Regions from separate parts of the Paraglaciecola sp. G1-13 genome, predicted to be linked through region 1. Evidence: predicted binding sites of a transcription regulator. Region 1 holds the regulator's gene; each other region holds the start of a gene.
The links. The regulator sigma-54, encoded in region 1, starts transcription at its own class of promoters, with help from an activator protein. The targets are predictions, from matches to a motif close to GTTGGCACGNNNNTNGNNT.

Region 1 (5,460 bases):
TTTACTTTATTCAAAGAGCCTCAATACACGATATTTGTTGCGTCACAGACTGCGCCTTGGCAGGTATCAGCCAAAGACGGTACTTTGTATGAAGACAATCGGATCCAATTAGAGAATAATGTCGAGATACGTAATCAAGATGAGCAAGGATTTGCTCGTAGCATTCGCACGGACTTCATCGAGATAAACTTGATCGATAAAACCATGGTGTCTGACCAACCAGTAAAAATATTTGGCCAGCACTATGTCATCAACAGTAACGGTTTTAAAGCCAATTTAACGACCCAACAATATGAGCTACTTGATCATGTGCAAACCATTTATCAACCTCAGCCTTAGCTTAGTTGCCTTAGCAACATTAGCATTTTCCCCATTAAGCATGGCTGGCAAAGAAGATTTCACGCAAGCGATAAAAGTGGACTCGAAGTTTCAGTTCGGGGACGGTAAAACTAAAAAGTCTATCTTTCGAGAAGACGTGCACATCAATCAAGGTAGTTTGAATGTGTATGCCGATGAAGTAGAAGTCGACGCGAGTAAAGGCGAAGGTAACGAAGTTTTCATCGCGACGGGTAGCCCGGCTAAATACTCTCAACAACAAGAGCAAGGGGGCAGTATTGAGGCATCAGCCAATCGCATTGAATATCGCAGAGATTTACGCACACTAACCTTAGAAGGCGATGCACAGCTGAAGCAGAACAATAGCAGTGTAAAAGGTGAGTCGATAGTGTTTAACATGGAACTTGAACAAATTGTCGCGCAAGGAGAGAGCGAGAGTGAAAATAGCGGACGAGTTACGACTATTTTTCAACCAGCTAAGAAATCAGCGAGCAGTAAAAAGCAAACTGACGCGAAAAAGTCCAGTGATGCTGAAGTCAAACCAAAACAGGATGAAACTCCATAATGGCGACGTTAAAAGCCTCGCATTTGGCTAAATCCTATAAATCGCGTCAAGTTGTGCGTGATGTCAGTCTAGAAGTGTCCACTGGCCAGATTGTCGGTTTACTTGGTCCAAACGGTGCAGGTAAAACAACCACGTTTTATATGATTGTCGGTTTGGTTCCCTTAGATAAGGGAGAAATCAGTATTGATCAGCAAGATCTTACCCTACAGCCCATGCATATGCGCGCTCGTTTAGGGATTGGTTACTTACCCCAAGAAGCCTCTATTTTTCGAAAACTGACAGTCTATCAAAACTTGATGGCTATCTTGCAGACACGCAAAGAGCTCAGTGCAGAACAAAGAGAACAGCAAGCGGATTCATTACTCGATGAGTTCAATATAAATCATATTCGTAACAGTGCTGGTATGAGTTTGTCTGGAGGTGAACGCCGCCGGGTAGAAATAGCGCGGGCACTGGCAGCCGATCCAGAATTTATTCTGCTCGATGAGCCGTTTGCCGGTGTTGATCCTATTTCAGTTAATGATATTAAAAAAATTATTCAACATTTACGTGACCGTGGTATTGGTGTTTTGATAACCGACCACAATGTAAGAGAGACACTCGATGTGTGTGAGAAAGCTTACATTGTTAGTCATGGTGAACTCATCGCTTCTGGCACGGCAGAAGAAGTATTAAGTGATCAACGTGTAAGAGATGTATACCTAGGCGAACAATTCAGGCTATAGTTAAGCTGAAAAAGCCGCTCATTTTATCGAGATTATACTCAGGCGCTTGGTGAGACATTTACAGTCAATCGAATCAACCACAGCATATTTTTTAGTTTGCAACGGACAGAATAAAGAAGTAAATGAAACCCTCTTTACAATTAAAATTTAGTCAATCACTCACTATGACGCCACAGTTACAGCAAGCTATTCGTTTGTTGCAATTGTCTACGTTAGATTTACAGCAAGAAATTCAAGAAGCCTTGGATTCCAACCCGCTGTTGGAAGTTGAAGAGCCTACGGATCAGGAATCCGGCGATAGTGCGTTAAATGACAATTCCCTCGACCCGTCTTCTAAAGATACCAATGAAATAGTTGATACCAGCAGTGACAACTTAGACTCAAGTGAAGCGTTCGAGAAAAACGAAATCCCAGAAGACTTACCTACGGATACCACTTGGGATGAGTACATCAGCGCTTCTTCCGCACCTGCCTCTAGCATATCCAGTGGTGCCGGCGGTGATGACGAACAGATCTTTCAAGGCGAAACCACAGATAACATTCAAGATCATTTGCTGTGGCAAATGCGTTTAACCCATTTTAGTGATACCGATGTCGCGATTGCGACAGCGATCATTGATTCTATCGATGAGTCTGGTTATTTGACCATGAGCGCTGAAGACGTTCTGGCCAGCATGGATGATGAAGAAATAGAGCTCGATGAAGTGGAATGCGTACTTAAGCGTATTCAAATGTTCGACCCAATTGGGTCTGGCTCTCGTACACCACAAGAATGCTTGCTAGTGCAATTGCGTCAGTTTGCTCCTGATACACCCTGGTTAGAAGAAGCGAAGACCTTGATTGGGGACTATGCCGACCTTTTGGCAAGCAAGGATTACCGTACTTTGATGCGTAAATCTCGCCTTAAAGAGGATGATTTGCGTGAGGTCATGCGTTTACTTAAAACGCTCAATCCGCGTCCAGGCAGCGCCTTGATCAAAGGTGAAGCAGAATACGTTATACCTGATGTGTCAGTGAGTAAGAAAAATGGCCGTTGGACAGTAGAGCTTAACCCAGACAGCCTACCCAAATTGAACGTTAATCAACAGTATGCTGCAATGAGTCGTAGCGCGAAAAACACCAGTGATAGTCAATTTATTCGCTCACACATGCAAGAAGCCAAATGGTTTATTAAAAGTGTTGAGAGCCGAAACGATACCTTATTGAAAGTGTCAAACTGTATAGTACAGCAGCAAATGGGCTTCTTTGAACATGGGCCTGAGATGATGAAGCCTATGGTACTAAATGACGTAGCCGAAATGGTGGATATGCATGAATCTACAATTTCTCGTGTTACCACCCAAAAATATATGCATACCCCTAGAGGTATATTTGAGCTGAAATATTTCTTCTCGAGCCATGTTGCAACTGAGACAGGCGGAGAGTGCTCGTCAACGGCGATACGCGCATTGATTAAAAAGCTGGTCGCAGCTGAAAAACCAAGCAAGCCGCTAAGTGACAGCAAGATTGCTCAATTGTTGGCCGATCAAGGCATCATGGTCGCTCGGCGAACAATAGCAAAGTACCGGGAATCTCTGATGATACCCCCGTCGAACCAACGAAAAAGCCTATTGTAGGCTGATTAAAGAAGGAAGAGGCGATATGCAAATTAATATTACTGGTCACCATGTGGATGTAACCGATTCACTAAAAGATTATGTCGATACTAAATTTACCAAGCTCGAGCGACACTTCGATCAGATCAACAATGTTCACGTCATTCTCAATGTAGAAAAGCTCAACCAAAAAGCGGAAGCGACAATACATTTGAATGGGGCAGATGTATTTGCCACCATGGAACACAACGACATGTATGCGGCAATAGATGGCCTAATCGATAAACTCGATCGGCAAGTTATCAAGCATAAAGAAAAAGCTAAACGCCATTAACCCATCAGGTAAATAATGGAAATATCAAATATTCTTCACCCTGACTGCGTCGTATGCGCAGTTCAGGGGTCCAGCAAAAAGCGCATTTTAGAGCTTATTAGTCAATTGGCATCTGAGCACCTTGTTGAAGTAGACCAAGCGACCATTTTATCCAGTTTAGCGGGGCGCGAGAAAATGGGGTGTACGGGCATTGGTGGTGGTATAGCACTACCACATGGCCGTATAAAAGGGCTAGAGTCAGCCCTAGGCGTGCTTGTAACGTGCCAACCTCCGGTCCAGTATGACGCCATCGATAACATGCCAGTGGATATCTTCTTTGCTATTTTAGTACCAGAGGAAAAGGCCCAAGAGCACCTACAAACCTTGTCGGCGATAGCCAAAAAATTCGTTGATAAAGATATTTTAAATCGTTTGCGCAGTGCAACCACAGACCAAGAATTATTTCAGGTACTCAGTTAATTATGAAGCTTATTATCATCAGTGGGCGTTCAGGCTCAGGGAAGTCCATCGTTTTACGTTCACTGGAAGATTTAGGCTATTACTGCGTTGATAATATCCCCGTCAACTTATTGCCCACTTTGACCCATACCGTCGCTGACGAGTACGATCAGGTCGCGGTCAGCATTGACGTGCGAAATTTACCCAAAGATCCCAACGAATTGGTGGAAATACTCGACTACTTGCCGTCAACGTGGGAAATGACCATATTGTATTTGGATGCCAGCGATGACGTACTGATTAAGCGTTTCAGTGAAACCCGCCGCTTGCACCCGTTGTCTAAGCAAAACAAATCATTGTCTGGTGCTATTCAAGCCGAAAGCCAGTTATTAGCGCCAATAGCCGAACGTGCAGATTTATATATAGACACAGATCAATTGTCAATTCACCAGCTGGCCGAATTGGTGCGTGAGCGAATATTAGGTAAAAAAAGCTCACGCTTGGTTTTGGTTTTTGAAAGCTTCGGTTTTAAACACGGTATTCCTAAAGATGCGGATTATGTATTTGATGCGCGTTTCTTACCCAACCCGCACTGGGAGCCAGATTTAAAACCCCTTACTGGACTTGATTCCCCCGTCGAGATTTTTCTTGGCTCACAACCTATAGTCACTAAATTTATTTGGCAAATTCAGAATCTGATTTCTACTTGGTTGCCACATTTAGAACGTAATAACCGTAGTTATGTGACAATCGCCATCGGGTGTACTGGCGGTCAGCACCGCTCTGTGTACGTAGTGGAAATGTTAGCCAAAACATTTAGCACCTCGCACCCTGATGTGCAGATACGTCATCGCGAGTTAAACCGATGAGTGAGCGATTAGAGAAAACCTTACTCATAGTGAACAAGTTAGGGCTGCATGCCAGAGCAGCGACTCAATTGGTTAAGCTTGCGAATCAATTTGAAGCTGAAGTCACTATTGTTCAGGATGACAAAAGTGCCTCAGCAAGCAGTGTGCTGGGCCTAATGATGTTAGAGAGTTGCCAAGGCAAAGAAATTCAAGTGATATCTGAAGGGAAAGACGCGCGCCAAGCGATGGATGCTGTTGAAGAGCTTATTGTCGGAAAATTCAACGAAAGCGAGTAATCAGTTAGATTTAATGCAACGTGCACTTCAATTTAGACTTTTTCCACTCATCTCGACTTTCTACTCATTCGCTATTTTTTTGAAACGCGCGGTTGGGTTATCAGCAACCCAATTGACTGCTTAATCCACCTAAACGCGCTTCAACCGCATATTCTTTGCTGCCCTTCATTTCTGGGAATATATTCAGACCGCTGCGAGTTTCTACGTTATCAATCGTGACTTCTTTACTGCAGTAGTCATCGGCTCTCGCGCTATTTTGCTCCATGACATAGGCGGACGCTCTAACATAACCCGCTTGGTTTATTGTCGCGACAATTTTGAAG
Region 2 (5,460 bases), 1.4 Mb from region 1:
ATATACTCCAGAGTGTATATGAGTGGATAAATAATGAAGACGATTTCGTAAACTGTATTCCTTGGTCCTCAGATGTGCATAAAAATCGAACGGAAATTTACTCACGGTCAACACATTTCGACAAAGATACCGGAGATTACATCTTTGTTTTTTGGAGAAAAACTACAAATAAATCAGGACGGTTGGGCGGTATCTCTGAGGATGCAAAAAATAAAGAAACAAATGGGGATGCTTTTTCGGTAAACACAGGTAAAAAAAATGGTAAGAATTTAATTGTCGGCCAACCCATGTATTACTGGTTCATTCCCGAATTTGACATTCTAGCCACAATAAAATTTCCAGACTCACTAATTGAAACTCAAGCTATTTGCTCCTACATCAAGAGGGCAGTTGATAATCGTGTGGCTCACCCTTGCAAGGTTACAACACATTCAACCAGACCACATCCCACCAAAGGGGATGATATTGTTGTTAACACTACTAGATATCAAAGTACCGACGGGCAGCATAAAAACTTAATGTTCAGCTTCGAAGCCAGTGAAAAAAGAATTAACATTTACAGCGCAGACATAGATAAATTGGCAAAAAAAATTACACATATAGTTGTTAGAGATGTCATTGCGACGAAAGTAATTGAAGATGAGCGGCATCCTATTTTAAAACTTTTCGAAAGAGTTCTTGAAAACAAGGGGGATAACATTTTCAACAGACATGTGGAAGTTGAAACAGAGATTAATCTTACTGGTGACGAGTTACAGAACCTCGTTGAATTATACGGTGAAGAATATGATCCCGTAAATACATGGGTAAATATAGGATTCAAGGAAGAAGGGGAAGATTCGCCGCGCTTTTTTAATAATTATTTGGAAAGAACTTCTATCTTAGCTGACCCAAACAAAAAGCACGATGATATACACTATACTGCCGTGTACTTATCCAATATATTAAAAGCTGAAAGGGCTAGCCTTCTAGCCTCATTTGAAGACGATGCTAGAAAGTTGATCAAGGACAACAGGTAAAATCCAGATGCATTTTATTTTAAGACTAATAGTTACCTTGGTTATCAGCGGCAGTCTTGGCTATCTCTATAGCACATTTCTAACAGCAGATAATTTCAAGAATATAGCTTCTGTTTTAATCAACTCATCTGCGGCCACTCTAGCGATTGCGGGGCTTTGGATATCCCAAATTTATCCTGAAGCGATAAAAGCATTTAGCTTACCGAATGTATCAATTATGGAAGCTGGTGAAAAAGCCAAAAGAATTGAGGCTTTGATATTAGTTATTGTTACTTCAACAGTTATTATATCGGTATTATTGATATTTCAATATATATATCCATTAGAAGCCTTGGCTCTCGGGACAATTTATGCGGGATATTATGACTGGATAAAAGCGTCAAGTTTTATTTTCCTGACACTACTTCAATTATTCGCATTATTGAAACTCACATATGCTATGTTTGTTTTCGCTAATCAAATTCATCGAAAAGTTAAAGAGTTTAAAGCCCAAAAGCGATTGAACTGACAAAACAATCATAACATACAGGTTAGTTATTGATATGCATGAAGAATTTCCGGGTTCAACTCCCGCCAGCTTCATCAAACGTCAAGATGAAAAGGCTCTTCAGAAATGAAGAGCCTTTTTTGTGACTTGTAACAGATTCTGTGGAACTGCCATTTAGGTAATGTGCTTTTCGTGTCGCCCCAGTTAATCATTACTGGTGCACTTATTATCTGAATTCGGACGTATTTCGCCTGAAGAAATCTGAACCAATATTAAGTCTATTTTTCGACGTTTTGGTTTTGAAAATGAATAGCTAGCCATTTTTGACTATAAATGGTCTATATCAATTTTTATTTCGCCACATTGTTTGCGTATTTCAGTCTTCCATTGACTTATAGCTTGAGAAATACTGTCTTTTTTAGTTTCACTGTCAAGAATATCTGCACTTCCAGATATAGACTTTATCGTTGGGAATGCTTTAATGATTTGCTCTATATTCACCCCAGTTCCTTTCGCAACGGCCTCAAAATGCGGAATTGCTCCAAAATGCCATATAAACAAATAACTACTAGTTCCCGCGATCAATGCGACACACTGTGTTTTTTTTCCAGTCCCTAGCTCAATATTGTATAACGGAGTACGGCCCTCAATAATTGCAGACGAAAGCCTCTTAGGAGAATGCGAGATCTCATTTACGCCTGCATAAACAAAAGATGCCATAATGCTAATTATTAAAAAACCGACGATTAGTTTAGTAATTCTTTTAAACTTAGTCGTTTGTTTTTCCGACGGAATGAAAGCAATTACACTGATAACTAGGTATACAAAAAGAAATAATAATGCCGCGTACATTCTGCCGGAGTTTAACCCCCATGCAACTTGATAAATATCAATGAAACTTCCATAGTGGAATAGGTTAACTCCATTGAATTGCTTTATATAATTATCAGCAAGAAAATAGCTGTGAACTGTGAATACAAATGCAAGTCCTGATAGTACAAATAACTTTTGTTCGTATATGAACGTTGCATATGCATTAAACCTCTTACTTGCCCGATTCTGGGAAGTTACTTCTTGTTTTTTTTCATCATTGTGGCTTTGAGCAGAATTTTGCGGCATGAGTTTAAAATCCATTCACGTATTATTAAACTTAGTATGACCTAGAAAGGCACTATATTACGATTTAAATGAGAGCATGACAGTTCAGCTAAATAGGATCATGTTGCAGGCTTAATTGATTTGAGGTTAGACAAACATATATTTTTCTTAAAGCTAATTTTAAATTATTGTGTTGAAGAATGGGTAATCAACTCAATAAGTGACTTATTCATAACGCGCTTTCTTTATTCATATGTCTAAACACATCGGCTAGAGGACTCTCTGATACCTGATTATCAATAAAAAAACCAAAAAAAAGGCTGCGCATTGGCAGCCTGATCATGAATTAAGGTAGCTAGACTTTCCTTCTGCCCATCACCACTGAAATAACCAGTAGGACTAAAAATACGAAGAAAATGATTTTTGCGATACCGGCTGCAGAGCCTGCAATTCCGCCGAATCCCAACACTGCAGCAACCAGTGCGATAACTAAAAATATAACAGCCCAACGTAACATAACTATTCCTTTTAACAATGAGTGGACTTTAACTAATGCTTCAAACGTGCCAACGGACCCTATAGGTAGAAAAACGCATATAAAACGTGGGGTTGAGCCTAGGCTCGTTTATCAAAAATCGCTTCACTCGGTATTGATTTCATGAATAATTTTATTACCTCGTTGTAAGATTTTCACGTGTTGAACATCGATGATTCCGTGTCGGTGTGCATCACCAAAGCGGCCAGAGGGGGTTGAATTGAAAACCAGTAAACGTAAAAAAGAAGGGTGAGTGAAAAAGAAAAAGCGCGTGAAGAAACAGTTCTTCACGCGCTTTCAATGGTAATTTTAATGGTGCGAATGGCCGATGATTAATGACTATCGAAGAAGTCGTCTACCTCGCGCTCTGCTTCTTCCTTAGACTTGCCGTACTTCTCTTGGATTTTGCCCACCAGTTCGGTGCGGCTGCCTTTCATTTTGTCTACGTCGTCATCTGTAAGATCGCCCCACTTCTGCTGGGCTTTACCTTTTAATTGTTTCCAATTTCCTTCAGCTTGATCTTGATTCATCATTATCTCCTTTGTTGAGAAAATATTGCGAAAATCGCCTGAACACCCGTTGCGCACAGACGTGCTTCAATAAGTAAGCAGCAATGACTATGCCAGCGTGAATACGACAGCGTGAATATGACAGCGCTTTTACCTACATCAGTGTTTCGTTGGGGCGCACCGAGCAAAGCTGGATCAAGTGAGTCCCCACCGCTAACGAAATTTTCAGCTAGACATTTTCAAGTGGGTACATTTAAGCTAGGCACTTTCGAGCTGGGCGCTTTCAAGCTGGGCACTAACTATAGGTGAAGCAGAATAGATACCTGTGCTTTCTTCGGCAGCTTATTCACCACCAGCATAAAGGACTGTTTAATCATTCGTTGAAGTTCGCCGGCTGGCAGGCTGCCGTCCAAAATAACGGTATTCCAATGTTGTTTATTCATGTGATACCCGGGGATGACTGCGCTAAAAACGTCTCGCAGCATAATTGCCTCGTGAGGATCGCACTTTAGGTTCATCCAATACACCTTACTGCATTCTTTACTACCCTCTTTACTGCATCTGTTAGTGCTCTCATCACTGTCCTGCGCTTGCTCATCGTTAATGCTAGCAGTGTGAGAATTTGCACGGGGAGCCGCTTTGCCCAAAGAGAGCGTAGCGAACATTTTACCTTTGACTTTGAAAACCGCTACCTCAGGCCCAAACGGAAAGTCTTCGACTGTATCGGGGAAGTCTAATAGCCACTGACGCGCTTGAGCATAGATTTGGCTGTATGCTTTTTCATGACTGTGCATGTGTTCTTGCCCTTGTTGTTTTTCTTGCTCCTGTGCTTGCTTCTGTTCTGGCGCTGTCTTTGAAGTTATTTTAGAAGCATTTTGTGAGGCCGTTATTTTCATCGTAAACCTAGCGTAAAAGCAAACAGAGGTAAGGCCTAATATAGCGCTATTTTCATTTAGGCTACCACCTGTTTGACGGCATGTTGCTAAACCTTAGAAGCCACTAGCGGAAGTATTTGCCATTGGCGTGCAATATTATTGGCGCTGACCTTGTCTTTACTTATACAAATATCTGGTTCGTAACAAAAACGCTCCAAGAAAAAGCTGAATAGAACGCTATATAAAGCGTTAGATAAAGCGCAGTTCAAAAAGGAATACACACATGCTAGGCAAGAAAATAATGAAAATCACAGGGTTACTTTTTGGGTTTTACCTTTTAACAATGAATACCGCGTTCGCCGAATCGATCGACAGGGCCACTGTTGAAAAACAAGCGACATTAGCACTACAAGGGTTTGACCCCACAACCTACTTTAATCTAAGCGGCGCTAAACAGGGCAACGATGCGTTTCAAGCCGTGTATATGGGTCAGCGCTATTTATTCGCCAATGAAGAGAATCAGCAAAAATTCGCTAATAACCCCGCACAGTACTTGCCGCAATTTGGCGCGCTTTGCGCCCACTCTTTAGTAATGGAAAAAGACGTCATCGCAGACCCTTCAATTTACACCATTGAGGCAGGTAAGTTGTATATGTTCGTTTCACAAGAAGCGAAAAGTGAATGGATTAAAGACAGTAGCAAAAACCTTATTGCCGCCACCAAGCATTGGCAGTACAAATCAGAAAAACGTTTCGAGCAGATCGCGGCCAAAAAACGCTGGAAAAAAGACAATAACGTTGAGTTGTTTACTTTTTAGCAGCCCTGGCTAAAGCTTGCTTGACTAAGAAGAGCTAGCGAAAGCTTGCTTGATTTAGAATGCCTAGCGAAAGCTTGCTTTATTGATTCGAAGGTTTTGCATTTGCGCTAGCAAGCGAGT
Region 3 (5,460 bases), 1.7 Mb from region 1:
GTTTTCATCTTTTCGAGCTGCGCCCATATAATGTTGGTCGCCACTAATATCGGCCGCTATGTCCATGCCATTATTCGCACAACCTGATTCATTGGAATCTACGGCTTTTATTGCATTAACACTGCCTGAGCCCTGTTGAAATGGGCTGTAAGCCAGTTTGCCATTCACTTGAGCCATAGTCGTACTGGTCATCAAGCGACATTTCACATCGTTCGCACTGAGACTTGGATCGTCTTGTAACATTAACGCGACTACGCCACTGACCACACCTGAAGCTTGTGACGTACCGGACATGATAAAGCGGTCTTTACCAACCATATACTGAGGGTATTTAGCAGGCACATACATGTCTTCGTTCGCTAAGCTAAACATATGGCCGCCAGGTGCCACCATATCAGGCTTTATAAAGGCCTCGTGAGTTGGGCCTTGAGATGAGAACGAAAGCAAGGTGTCATCATTTGCATTGTCCTGAGTGTAATTATCGCTGATTGCCCCCACGCTTATTACGTAAGGTACGTTTGCAGGTACGCCAATGGTCATTGCACTTGGGCCTGTATTGCCCGCTGATGTCACCACAATGACGTCTTTTTCCCATAATGCCATTACCGCTTGGTTAATGGGATCATCCCAGTAATTTGAACGAGGCGGCGCACCAAAGGAAAGGTTTACTACCCTTATATTTAACGCTTCATGGTTATCAGCTATGTACTGTAGGCCGCGTAATGCGTCTAAGTAAGTACTATGACCGTCTTCGTAAAAGGCTTTTACGACCACTAGGTTTGCATCCGGTGCAACACCTTGATAATAACTGCGCATTTGGCCGTCTACGACCGCACGGTCACTATTGGCAATGATGCCTGTAATGTGAGTTCCGTGGCTGTTTTCATCAGTAAGATTACTCACGTTCAGTTCCGTATCTTCTAAAGCATCATATGCCGCTTTAATACGTGTATTATTCGCCGTGTCATTCCCTAACGCGCTATGCGCAGCCCATAGGCCGCTGTCGATAACAGCAACGGTAACGTCTTTACCTGTAATGCCACGATCATGTAGTTCGTCAGCACCAATGTTATTCACATAATAACTGTTGCTATCACCTTCATTTGCTTGGGTGTCGTACCCCTTCACTAGGCTGCGATCACAACCCTCTTTGAATTGAACATCCAAAGAAAAATCACGTTGTTGGTAATTTTTAACGCCTTTTTTGGCAAAAGACACTTCAACCGTTACGCCTTCGAACGAATCTAATTTGGCAAAACGTTTGAGTCGCTTAATATCGATCGACAATTCACCCGTCTTCTTACTGTACAAGCGCCAATACACAGTGGCACCGTTCACTTTAACAGAGTAGATATGTCCCAGCTCTTCAGGCCATTTGAAAGACATGCTTTGCATGTTAGCTTCCATGTCACGGGCGTTATACAGGTTCCAGCGAATACTTCTATTGGTTAGCTCTGCTACGTGACTTCCATATACTAAACAGTGATCCAATGCACTGGATGTATAAACGGCTTCGTTCTTTTTGATAGTAATAATGTCAGTCAACTGATTCAGCAAAACTAGCTGTGCGTCACTTACCCGAACGCCAATCCCGTTTATGAGGGGCAATTCATGTGTTATCACGCCGCCAAGCGTATTAATCACTTCAGTTAAGATACTGATTTCAGCCCCCTGAATAATCACTTCATTATTCAGACCCACTAAACTATTAACGGTTTTAACTAATTGTGAAGTTCCGAGTGAACCTGGCTCAACAGTAGATTTGATGTCGTTAACTAAGCTGCTAACTTTTAAGCCCGCTGTTGCGAAAGCGCTAAAGCACACCATTCCCGCTAGCAGTACTGCTCGCTGCTTATTAAATTTTGGTTTCATTATATTTTCCTTTTCAAATCCACTCGCCGAGTTCGAAGTAAATTCAGTTAGCACTATCGCTCTAACGGTAAAAAGCAAGCAGCATGCCAATTTGCAAAGCTCTGATTTTAAAGTAATTTATTTTGATGTGAAAATAACGAACGGACTAAAATGAAATTATTGAATGAATAAAATGATGGCAATTAGACTTTTGGTTGCATTCATTTATTTCAATTTATTGTTAAACAAGGCACATACTGGTAGATCAACACCCGTCAATAAGCCCTATATAAGCAAGGTATGGGAGTATATGAGGTGAATTCGAAGAGTCACCTAAGCGTGAAAAAGTGCAGAAAGCCGCCAATAGCGAGGTGGGGGCTTACCAAAGGTCCAAAGTATGATGTAGCTAGGGTACCACGAACGTTTGTAGGGCTGTACTGAGACGAATCTACATCCGTTAATGATTGTCACCCACCATCGCATATGAGACTCAGATACGTATGTAAGAGAACGAGTTCATCGCCATTGAATCTTATCCACTTCATCAATAGAACTCGCTAGCATTAGTTGCCCCGAACGGATCAACGATTCAGTCTCAGCGATTACAGCACTGAACACGTCCTGTTCATCGCACGTCAAGTCAGTAAAGCCTATCCACGTGTTTCTGTTTGACTTTTTAGCGGCATATAAACACAAGTCGGCTACATCAATAGTGCGCTCCCAATTAAGTGAAGTGGGATTGCTCGATAACAATGGAAACACGCTGAAACCAATTGAACAGGTGACATTTAGCGCAATGTCTTTTTCAATCTTGAATGAGTGCTCTTGAATTGAACGACGTAAACGTTCGGCCAGTATGGCTGCTCTGCTTCGATTGACAAAGCGCGCAACGATAAGAAATTCTTCACCACCCCAGCGCAACAAATAGTCAGTCTCACGAAATACACTTTCTAAGATTGATTTCACTTCGACCAAAACAATATCACCAGCGCTATGACCATGTTGATCGTTGACCTGTTTAAAATGATCTAGGTCAACTAAAAAGAAGACTAAGTCAGTATCTTTTGTCGCTTGTGCAGCACCAGTAGCCAGATTTTCTTCATGTCTTGCAAGCACGAAATCTATATCTGCGGTTAGGTGTTGGCTCAAGTAACGGCGGTTTTTGAGGCCAGTTAGCGGATCAGTGAAACTAATCTGCTCTAATTTATCATTGGCTAATCTAAGATCTGCGGTACGCTCTTTCACTTTATCTTCTAAATCAATAAGATGCTGAGCTCGTCGTAAACGCTTTAGACGGTATCTGCGCATAGCGTTCAATAGAATAACAATGCACAAGAACACGTAAAAACAGTAAGCCCACACTGTCTTCCAAGGCGGGGGTTGTACTGTGATTGGCAAGGAGACGCCGTGTGCATTCCACAAGCCTAAGTGATTACTGGCTTGTACTTTCAGTTCATACCGACCAGCTGGTAAATTGGTAAAGGTTGCTTGGCGGCTGTGATCCAATTCGACCCATTTAGGATCTAATCCTTCCAACTTGTAGCGATACTGGTTGAGCTCAGGCGCATTAAAATCTAACGCTGCGAATTCGAAAGAAATATAGTAATCCAAATAGTGTAAGACAATCTCACTCTGCTCTTGATACTGTAAATCAATGCCTACTTTTTCATTCAGCTTCTTTATTCTAACTAAGACCACAGGAGGAACTTTTTTACTTTCTTTAATATCATTTGGATGAAATCGGACAAAACCCGAGTTGCCACCAAAATACATGACTCCCTGACTATCGGTAAAACCTGCGCCAAAATTAAACTCGCTGTCCTCTATACCTTGGGACGAATCGAAGTGACGCATAGTGCCGTTATTTGGATTAAAACGCGTAATACCAGCGGTACTACTGAGCCACAATGCACCTCGTTCGTCGGCCTGAATGGAATAAATATGGCTGCTAGGTAGTCCATTACGCTTATCAAAATGAGTAAAGCGGTTTTCTAATGTTCTGATATCCTCTTTGCGCCATTGATTTAAGCCGCCTCCTTGGCTACCAACCCATAGGTTTTCATTATTGTCTTGATAAAATGTCCACGCAGTAGGCGCCGATAAGCTCTCAAACTTATCTTGTTGGTGTTCAATACGCTTGAAAGTCGATGTAATTGGATCGAACACATTCAAACCTGAAACGGTGCCAACGACTAACGTATCGTCCTTTAGTCGAGAGAGCGCTACCACGCGATCACTGTTTAGACTACTTGGATTGTTAGCTTCATTGCGAAAGTGTTTGAATTTCTTGCTATTGGCGGGCAAAAAATTCAAGCCTCCACCGAATGTTCCAATCCACAGATTCCCCTGTTTATCGGGTAATATACTGGAGATACCGTCGAAACTAATGCTGCTTGAATCGTTTGGCGCATGTTGAAAATAGTCTATTGCTTGCGTATCAACATTTAGCCGGCCCAATCCACCGCCACGGGTGCCGAACCACAAAATATTGTCATCGCCACGAACTGTCATTATGCGAGGATCTTCAAGGGCTGGTGAGCTTTCTGTGTTAAGCACTTGCACAACAGCTCCATCACTGTTTAATTGTGATAAGCCTTCATAACTCGCAACCCATATAGATCTATTGCCGGATGCTGAACGAGTTTCAGCAAATCCCAACACTGTATTACTCGCCAAACCTTTATCGATTAACTCGAATGGCACTTCGACACCTCTGGTAATCCCGCCATATGTGCCAACCCACATCAAACCTGATGGGTCCTGTAATATAGACAGTATTTTGTTATTGCTGACTCCATTTTTTTCACTGAAATTTATAAATTTATTTTGAACATCCCATAAGCTAAGACCCTCTTCTGTTCCCAACCATATCCGCTGTTTTTGGTCTTGAAAGATCGTATGAACTAAATTAGAAGCTAAGCTGCTTACTTGGTTCTTCTCGTGTCGCCACGACTTGAACTTGTTCGCGTCAAAATCCAAAAGGCCTAGGCCCGCATCGTAGCTTGCAAGCCAAAGACGTTCTTGTGAATCAACAAATACCTTTGCGAGTCGGTCACTAAATAGCGGCTCTTCGTCATTCATATGAATACGAGTGAGAGAACGATGATTTTTATTTAGGATCAATAATCCATTGCCATCTGTCGCTAGGTAAATATTTTCAGCATTTTCTGTAATGGATGTAATAAACGCATCTTGTCCGATACTTGGAAGTAAATTTCGGGTTTCAAAGTGTGTGAAAGTATTGTAATCAGGATCAAACTGACTGAAGTTGCCATTGTTGTAACCAAGCCAAATGGTCCCATCTCGTGCTAAAAATAAACTACGGATCTTATCAGACATGGGAGACTTACGAACATCACTACCTGATGGCCATTGCGTAAAACTATGATCCAGCGGATTAAATAAATTTAACCCGCCGCCATCTGTCGCAATCCACAAGCGTTTTTGATTGTCTTCGACAATAGCGCGAACGTTATCAGAACTAATGGAATTGATTTGACTTGGATCGTGTACGAAATTTAACAGCTGGTAACCGTCGTATCGGCTCACACCCTCTTGAGTCACGAACCACAAATAGCCGGTGCTATCTTGGTAAACTTGGCGAACCGT
Region 4 (5,460 bases), 890 kb from region 1:
TCTCGTCAGACCGCGCTCTTTGCACGCCTTTAGTTCCTTAAGATATTCTGCCATCGATACCTTGTTGTCCGGTGACGGCCAGTGAATGAGCAGTAAGTCAACATAATCGGTATTGAGCTGAGTCAGACTATTTTGCACGCTCGTTATAAATTTATCGGCACTGAGGTTATCAAACCACACTTTAGTCGTGACGAAGAGCTCACCTCTAGAGATTTTAGAGGCGGAAATAGCATCACCGACTTCAGCTTCATTTTCATAAGCTTGTGCGGTATCAATATGACGGTAACCCACATCAAGCGCGTTCTCTACCGCCAGTTTGGCATCATCCCCTTTTAGGCGATATGTACCGAATCCTGGAGTCGGTATTGTTGGCGTAGCGAATGTTGATGAATTCATAAATCAGTCCTTCTGTTGGAGCGCTGACTTTGAGCAAGACAACGCGGTGAACATGTGGATTAACCTATTCGAATACCATGCCAAAAAGTAACCAATTGATATGTATAGAATAAACAATAAGAGATGTGAGATAGAGCAGATTAACGTGAAATATTTTCAACGCTATTTGCAGCCGTTACTGACTGCCTATCACTACGCTTTGCTGATCGTTGCAACGCTTTAGTGATCGTTGCAAGACTCTGTTAGCTGCTGTCACTGTCTAGGTGGCGCTTTATATCATCTAGGCGGCGCTTTATATCCAACCAGTCATGCTCAGCTAGTTGTGAGCTGCTCTGTATTTGTTCAATCATAGCGGCCTGTTGGCGAACGAACTGTTTATGCTCGGGGCTACGGCTAAAACGCAAAATACTGCTTAAGCCTTCCAGTAAACGAATGGTGACTGCTAGGCTGTCTTTCGAATATTGGCGGATCTGATTAAACGCCGCTTCACCCAACCCAGTGAAAGCCACGGGCTTGCATTGAAGTCGAGTTATGCCGTTGTCGTCTTCGTAGATAGTTGGCGGAAAGGGTTTGTCGGTGAGTGTGCACAACACAGCGCTAAGCTTGTCTACCACGGTTACAGCTGAATAAGGGTCGTTAATACCGGGTGATAAGGCGCGAACGGCAATCTCAACCAATTGACGGATTGCAAACTCCACGTCCTGCACTGGGGTGCGATGAGAGCCTAAACGCACCAATTCGGTAATCTTGCTAGGTTGGCAAGAAAGCGTAGCACCATTAAAATAAGCGATGGCGATCACAGAGCCTCGCATTACAAAGTCTCCTGGCATGTAATGTACGCTCAGCGCCATATCACTGTTTTCACTCAAGGCTCGTAGCTGTTCTATGTCCAAGGTTTGTACATATCCGCTGCTCGTCGATTGAATAGCTTGGCTATTAGGGTAAATCTGGTCGAAATCTGGTGCTGTGTAGACACGCTGTTCTGCAGTCGTATCAGCCTCGTCTGGCTCTTCAATTTTCGGGAATAAGCGTTCAATAATGTCGTTAAGTTCGCGATAGACGTTATCAATGACGTTATCTGCCTGAATTGCGCTAGCTACGTGATGAATGAAATAAATCAACACCCCTACTCCAACGATTGCGAGTAACACGGAGGTGAGAATGCTGATGCCAGGCACGAATTCTTGTTGCTCAAAAGACTTGGTGGCCTGAATAATCAGTAAACAATAAATAAACGTAGACAGGAAGAAGCCCAAAACGCATTGGGTACCCGTGTCCATCATAAAATTACGAATAAGCCGAGGGCCGAACTGTGAAGAAGCTAAGGTCAGCGCCACAACCGTGATGGAAAACGCAATACTAGTGACCGTTATCATGGCGGTAGCTATGGTGGTTAACAAAGCTCGGGCTGATTCGGGAGTGGTCTGATAAAAATCAGCGAGTATATCTAGCTCACTGTCAGCGCCGAAACGATCGAAAGCGAGGCCTGCCTGGGATAAGCCAATGGCAATAAGCGCCATAATTGATGGCACAAACCAAAAGCTGGTACGGATGGTTTCCCATAGCGTGATGATCCGTGTGTTCATATGTACTGACATCCAGTGTGTACCTATTTTGATAAGAGATTACTTAGTGCGGACCAGAGCCACCGTTATAAAACTCATGCGACTGTGGGTGCTCTGGCTACACTCAAACGCCAGCGGTTAGTGGTTGTTTGTATTTTTCTTTTTTGCTGCGACCATTGCTGCACCTAGGGCTACGACCACGAAAAGCCCAAATGCGATAAAAAACGTAGTAAGAAAACCGCCGCTCATGGCACCCGACAAAGCAACGATGGCACCGACCGCAATAATTAAAAACACGATAGTGATTTGCATCAACATTTTGCACACTCCTAGGCTGAAGTAGCCTGTAGTTGAACAACCTCTGTCGCGCTTTCGCCTATTGAGCTTCACATTTAGGTGTAACGTTCGCTGAGGTCGTTGTATTAGTATAAGCATTAAAAAAGGGGTGCAAGCACCCCTTTTCATTAAATCAATTTGTTCATCTACCTGAGCAGATTAACAATCGTTGTCTTCAGCGCCTGCGCCTTCTTTCACATCTTCACACGCATCTTCGATTGCGTTGCCTGTGTCAGTCATCATTTCGTCGACTTTTTCACCTGCATTCTCAGCATTGTTGTCGTTACACGCTGTCACCAAAGTAAGTGAACTGAAAACCATGGCTAAAAGAGTAAATTTTTTAAGTAAGTTCATAATGAATCTCCGTATCGTTAGTTATAAATAAATGTGTTTTGTATATCTAGACTTTAGGGCCTTTACCGCGAATAGCATTTGCTACCAACGATAGTACCAATAGCACTAGAAATACAAAGAAAATGATTTTTGCAATTCCTGCAGCCGTTCCAGCTATACCGCCGAAACCCATTACACCAGCTAAGATTGCGATAATTAAAAACGTTAATGCCCAACCTAACATAGTAATCTCCTTAGTATTCAATACTGTATTCGAATCTGAATGTCGAATGAGTTAATGCGCTAATCGTGCCACACCAATAAAAAACTTTAACCAACTGATTTATATGCACTTTTCAATTGACATTAAAAAAGAAATAATTTGATATGTAACTAAAAGTTGAAATATTTACAATTCGAAAAGGAACAAGTTTCCGAACTTGAACTCGCCTCTGAGGGTTTTATTTGAGGCAGAGTTCGGTCAGCAGCGGAAAGTGATCAGAGCCTATTTCTGGTAAACGCGACAAATTCACCAGCTCAAAGTCTTCGCTGTGAAAAACATGGTCTAAAGGCCAGCGCGCTAAAACATGCTGCGCATGAAATGTGTTGAAGGCCCCTCGACCAATGCGCGGGTCGCACATACCACTTACGCGCAAAAATGCTTGCGTGGTGGGTGACCATGCCACGTCGTTTAGATCTCCGCTGACGATCACTGGTAAAGCAGTTTCGCTATCGGTGCTAGCTATTTCCTTAGCTAGGCCAAGTAACTCTCTGTCTCGTTCAGTGGCTTCTTCATTTTCTGTTGGGCTTGGAGGTGCTGGATGCACAAAGTGGCAACGTATTTTCTCGCCGCTTTCTAAAGTCGCAATGCAGTGCACTGAGGGCACGCCTTTTTCTACTCGCTCAGCGGTTTTAATGTCACTCAGAGGCAAGCGGCTAAACACATGCATGCCGTAAAGGTTTTCTAGCGGGAAATTCACCCGATAGGGGTAATCATCATGTAGTGGTGACAAAGCATTTTGCCACCACTGATTAGTTTCAAGCGTGACTAAGATATGTGGCTTTTCTTGATCCACCAGCTTGAGAAGCTTGGGGGCATCGTGATTTGTCATTAATACGTTTGAATTAATGATTTTAATACTGCGCTTCGGGTCCGCAGAGTCATTCATTGGGACCATGGGTTGCACAATTGGCGTGTAGGGCAAAATCCAATGTATTTGATAAGCCAGCGCAACAAAATTCGTCACCAGCATACCAGCCATATATGACAGGTTTTGGTGATAGAAGCTGCCGATCACCAGCAGGTTAATAATCAGCAACACCGCTATTTGTAGTCTGGGAAATTCCCAGACGCGCACAATCCAGTGATCACTGGGTAAAAGTGGCAGGAACGTCAGCAGTATTAAAAAACTGGTTGAAATTATCAAGGTTGTAAACATCTTCGCTCTCGGTTTTAGTCATTGGCTATCAGTAGAACCAGGTTGTTTTTAACCTAGACATTCAGGTTGTAGTGTAAGCAAACAGTCGCTTGGGTATATCTTTTTGTGTTGTTGATGCAGGTAGAGACACAACTTTATCAACTTTGATATCAAGTGACTTAATGAATGCATTTTTAATAATAGCCCCTATTGCAGGCCAAAGCGGGGTTTGAATATCATCTATCTTGCCCTTTAAAGGCACACGAGTGGCAATAAGGTCTTTCTTTCCGCCCTCAAACAGCTCAGCGATACCGCCAGCGGCGGCCTCAAACAACCACTGAAATGGGTTGTCGCCATCTTTAACTACGTCTTCTTGCCAGTCAAACACCGATAAATCATACACCCCAGCCTTTACGTAGCCGCTAACATCCCCCTGCTTGGAAGCAAACTCCATTGCAAAATCAATTTGCCCTGCTTCTAAGTCAAAGGGGGAATAAAAGCTGATGAGGTGGTCGATGTGTTTAACCGGTAAACGCTGCATTTCCACATCTACATTAAAAGTCGGCTTGGCCGCGTAAGGATCGTAAGAGCCCGAAACCGCTAATGGGCAGACCCCAGCAATTTCTGCATCTAGCGCGAGGTGTGTTACCAATGAGCCAGAACGCTGCTTACTGTTCGTTAAGTTGGTAATTTGGCCGTGTACATCCGTGATTTCGGTCAAGGTCTTGCGCTTGGCACTTATGGTTTCAAATGTGAGGCGACCATCAATAATATCAATCCGGTCAATGGAAAAGGGCACTAAGCGATTTGCTAATGTTATCCAAGTTTGCTCGTTTTGCACATCTTGATTAATTTTTTCCTCTTGCTGTACATCATCTGCGTAGTAAAACTGGGGTTTTAGAAAAGTCATTTCAGAGACGATGTTGCCGCGAAGCAACGCAGACCAAAGCACAGAAATATCGAGTTGCTGAATACTAATTAGCGGCTTTTGTAGGTCACCATCCACTAGAGTGAGTTCGATATTTTCAACTTGATACGCGCCGCGGTAGAGTGCGATATCCACGTCACCCACTTGACCGCTCAGCCCTGGGGTGGTCCTAATGGCATAATTTACCCCTTTTTGCACTGCGTAAGGGGCAACCAGTCTTAGCGCGACCAAGATGACCGCTAAGCTGATTAGGGTTATCGCAGTTTTACGCCGACGATGTGCCATTTTCCGCTCCGAGATACAAAGTATTCACCCGCTGGACGCGGGTGATTAGGATTAATTGGGGTAGAATTTACACACCTAAGGGGCATTTTTACAGCTTGCCTTCTTAGGTCATGTAAATGGTTTAACGTTTAGCGATAATCCAGACCGCATGAATGATACCTGGGATGTAGCCCAACAACGTCAACAGTATGTTCAACCA

Region 2: the regulator sigma-54 is predicted to act here: its motif matches at 3,157-3,175, upstream of AC0L6N_RS06645 (DUF1328 domain-containing protein).
Region 3: the regulator sigma-54 is predicted to act here: its motif matches at 1,945-1,963, upstream of AC0L6N_RS15885 (S8 family peptidase).
Region 4: the regulator sigma-54 is predicted to act here: its motif matches at 2,929-2,947, upstream of AC0L6N_RS19145 (DUF1328 domain-containing protein).

Annotation. Positions count from the first base shown of each region.
Region 1 covers NZ_CM147903.1:204,296-209,755, forward strand. Annotated here, with positions in the region: gene lptC (LPS export ABC transporter periplasmic protein LptC) at 1-339, shown strand, start outside; gene lptA (lipopolysaccharide transport periplasmic protein LptA) at 380-901, shown strand; gene lptB (LPS export ABC transporter ATP-binding protein) at 901-1,626, shown strand; gene AC0L6N_RS00905 (RNA polymerase factor sigma-54) at 1,749-3,242, shown strand; gene hpf (ribosome hibernation promoting factor) at 3,268-3,555, shown strand; gene ptsN (PTS IIA-like nitrogen regulatory protein PtsN) at 3,571-4,014, shown strand; gene rapZ (RNase adapter RapZ) at 4,017-4,862, shown strand; gene AC0L6N_RS00925 (HPr family phosphocarrier protein) at 4,859-5,137, shown strand; gene AC0L6N_RS00930 (DNA/RNA non-specific endonuclease) at 5,238-5,460, opposite strand, start outside.
Region 2 covers NZ_CM147903.1:1,564,892-1,570,351, reverse strand. Annotated here, with positions in the region: gene AC0L6N_RS06660 (hypothetical protein) at 1-1,019, shown strand, start outside; gene AC0L6N_RS06655 (hypothetical protein) at 1,027-1,527, shown strand; gene AC0L6N_RS06650 (hypothetical protein) at 1,834-2,625, opposite strand; gene AC0L6N_RS06645 (DUF1328 domain-containing protein) at 2,960-3,121, opposite strand; gene AC0L6N_RS06640 (CsbD family protein) at 3,472-3,669, opposite strand; gene AC0L6N_RS06635 (MmcQ/YjbR family DNA-binding protein) at 3,948-4,442, opposite strand; gene AC0L6N_RS06630 (YHS domain-containing (seleno)protein) at 4,807-5,340, shown strand.
Region 3 covers NZ_CM147903.1:3,728,841-3,734,300, forward strand. Annotated here, with positions in the region: gene AC0L6N_RS15885 (S8 family peptidase) at 1-1,872, opposite strand, end outside; gene AC0L6N_RS15890 (ligand-binding sensor domain-containing protein) at 2,368-5,460, opposite strand, start outside.
Region 4 covers NZ_CM147903.1:4,497,058-4,502,517, forward strand. Annotated here, with positions in the region: gene dkgB (2,5-didehydrogluconate reductase DkgB) at 1-396, opposite strand, end outside; gene AC0L6N_RS19130 (DUF2254 domain-containing protein) at 639-1,994, opposite strand; gene AC0L6N_RS19135 (hypothetical protein) at 2,100-2,279, opposite strand; gene AC0L6N_RS19140 (hypothetical protein) at 2,457-2,651, opposite strand; gene AC0L6N_RS19145 (DUF1328 domain-containing protein) at 2,698-2,874, opposite strand; gene AC0L6N_RS19150 (endonuclease/exonuclease/phosphatase family protein) at 3,092-4,069, opposite strand; gene AC0L6N_RS19155 (DUF748 domain-containing protein) at 4,131-5,261, opposite strand; gene AC0L6N_RS19160 (YqaE/Pmp3 family membrane protein) at 5,383-5,460, opposite strand, start outside.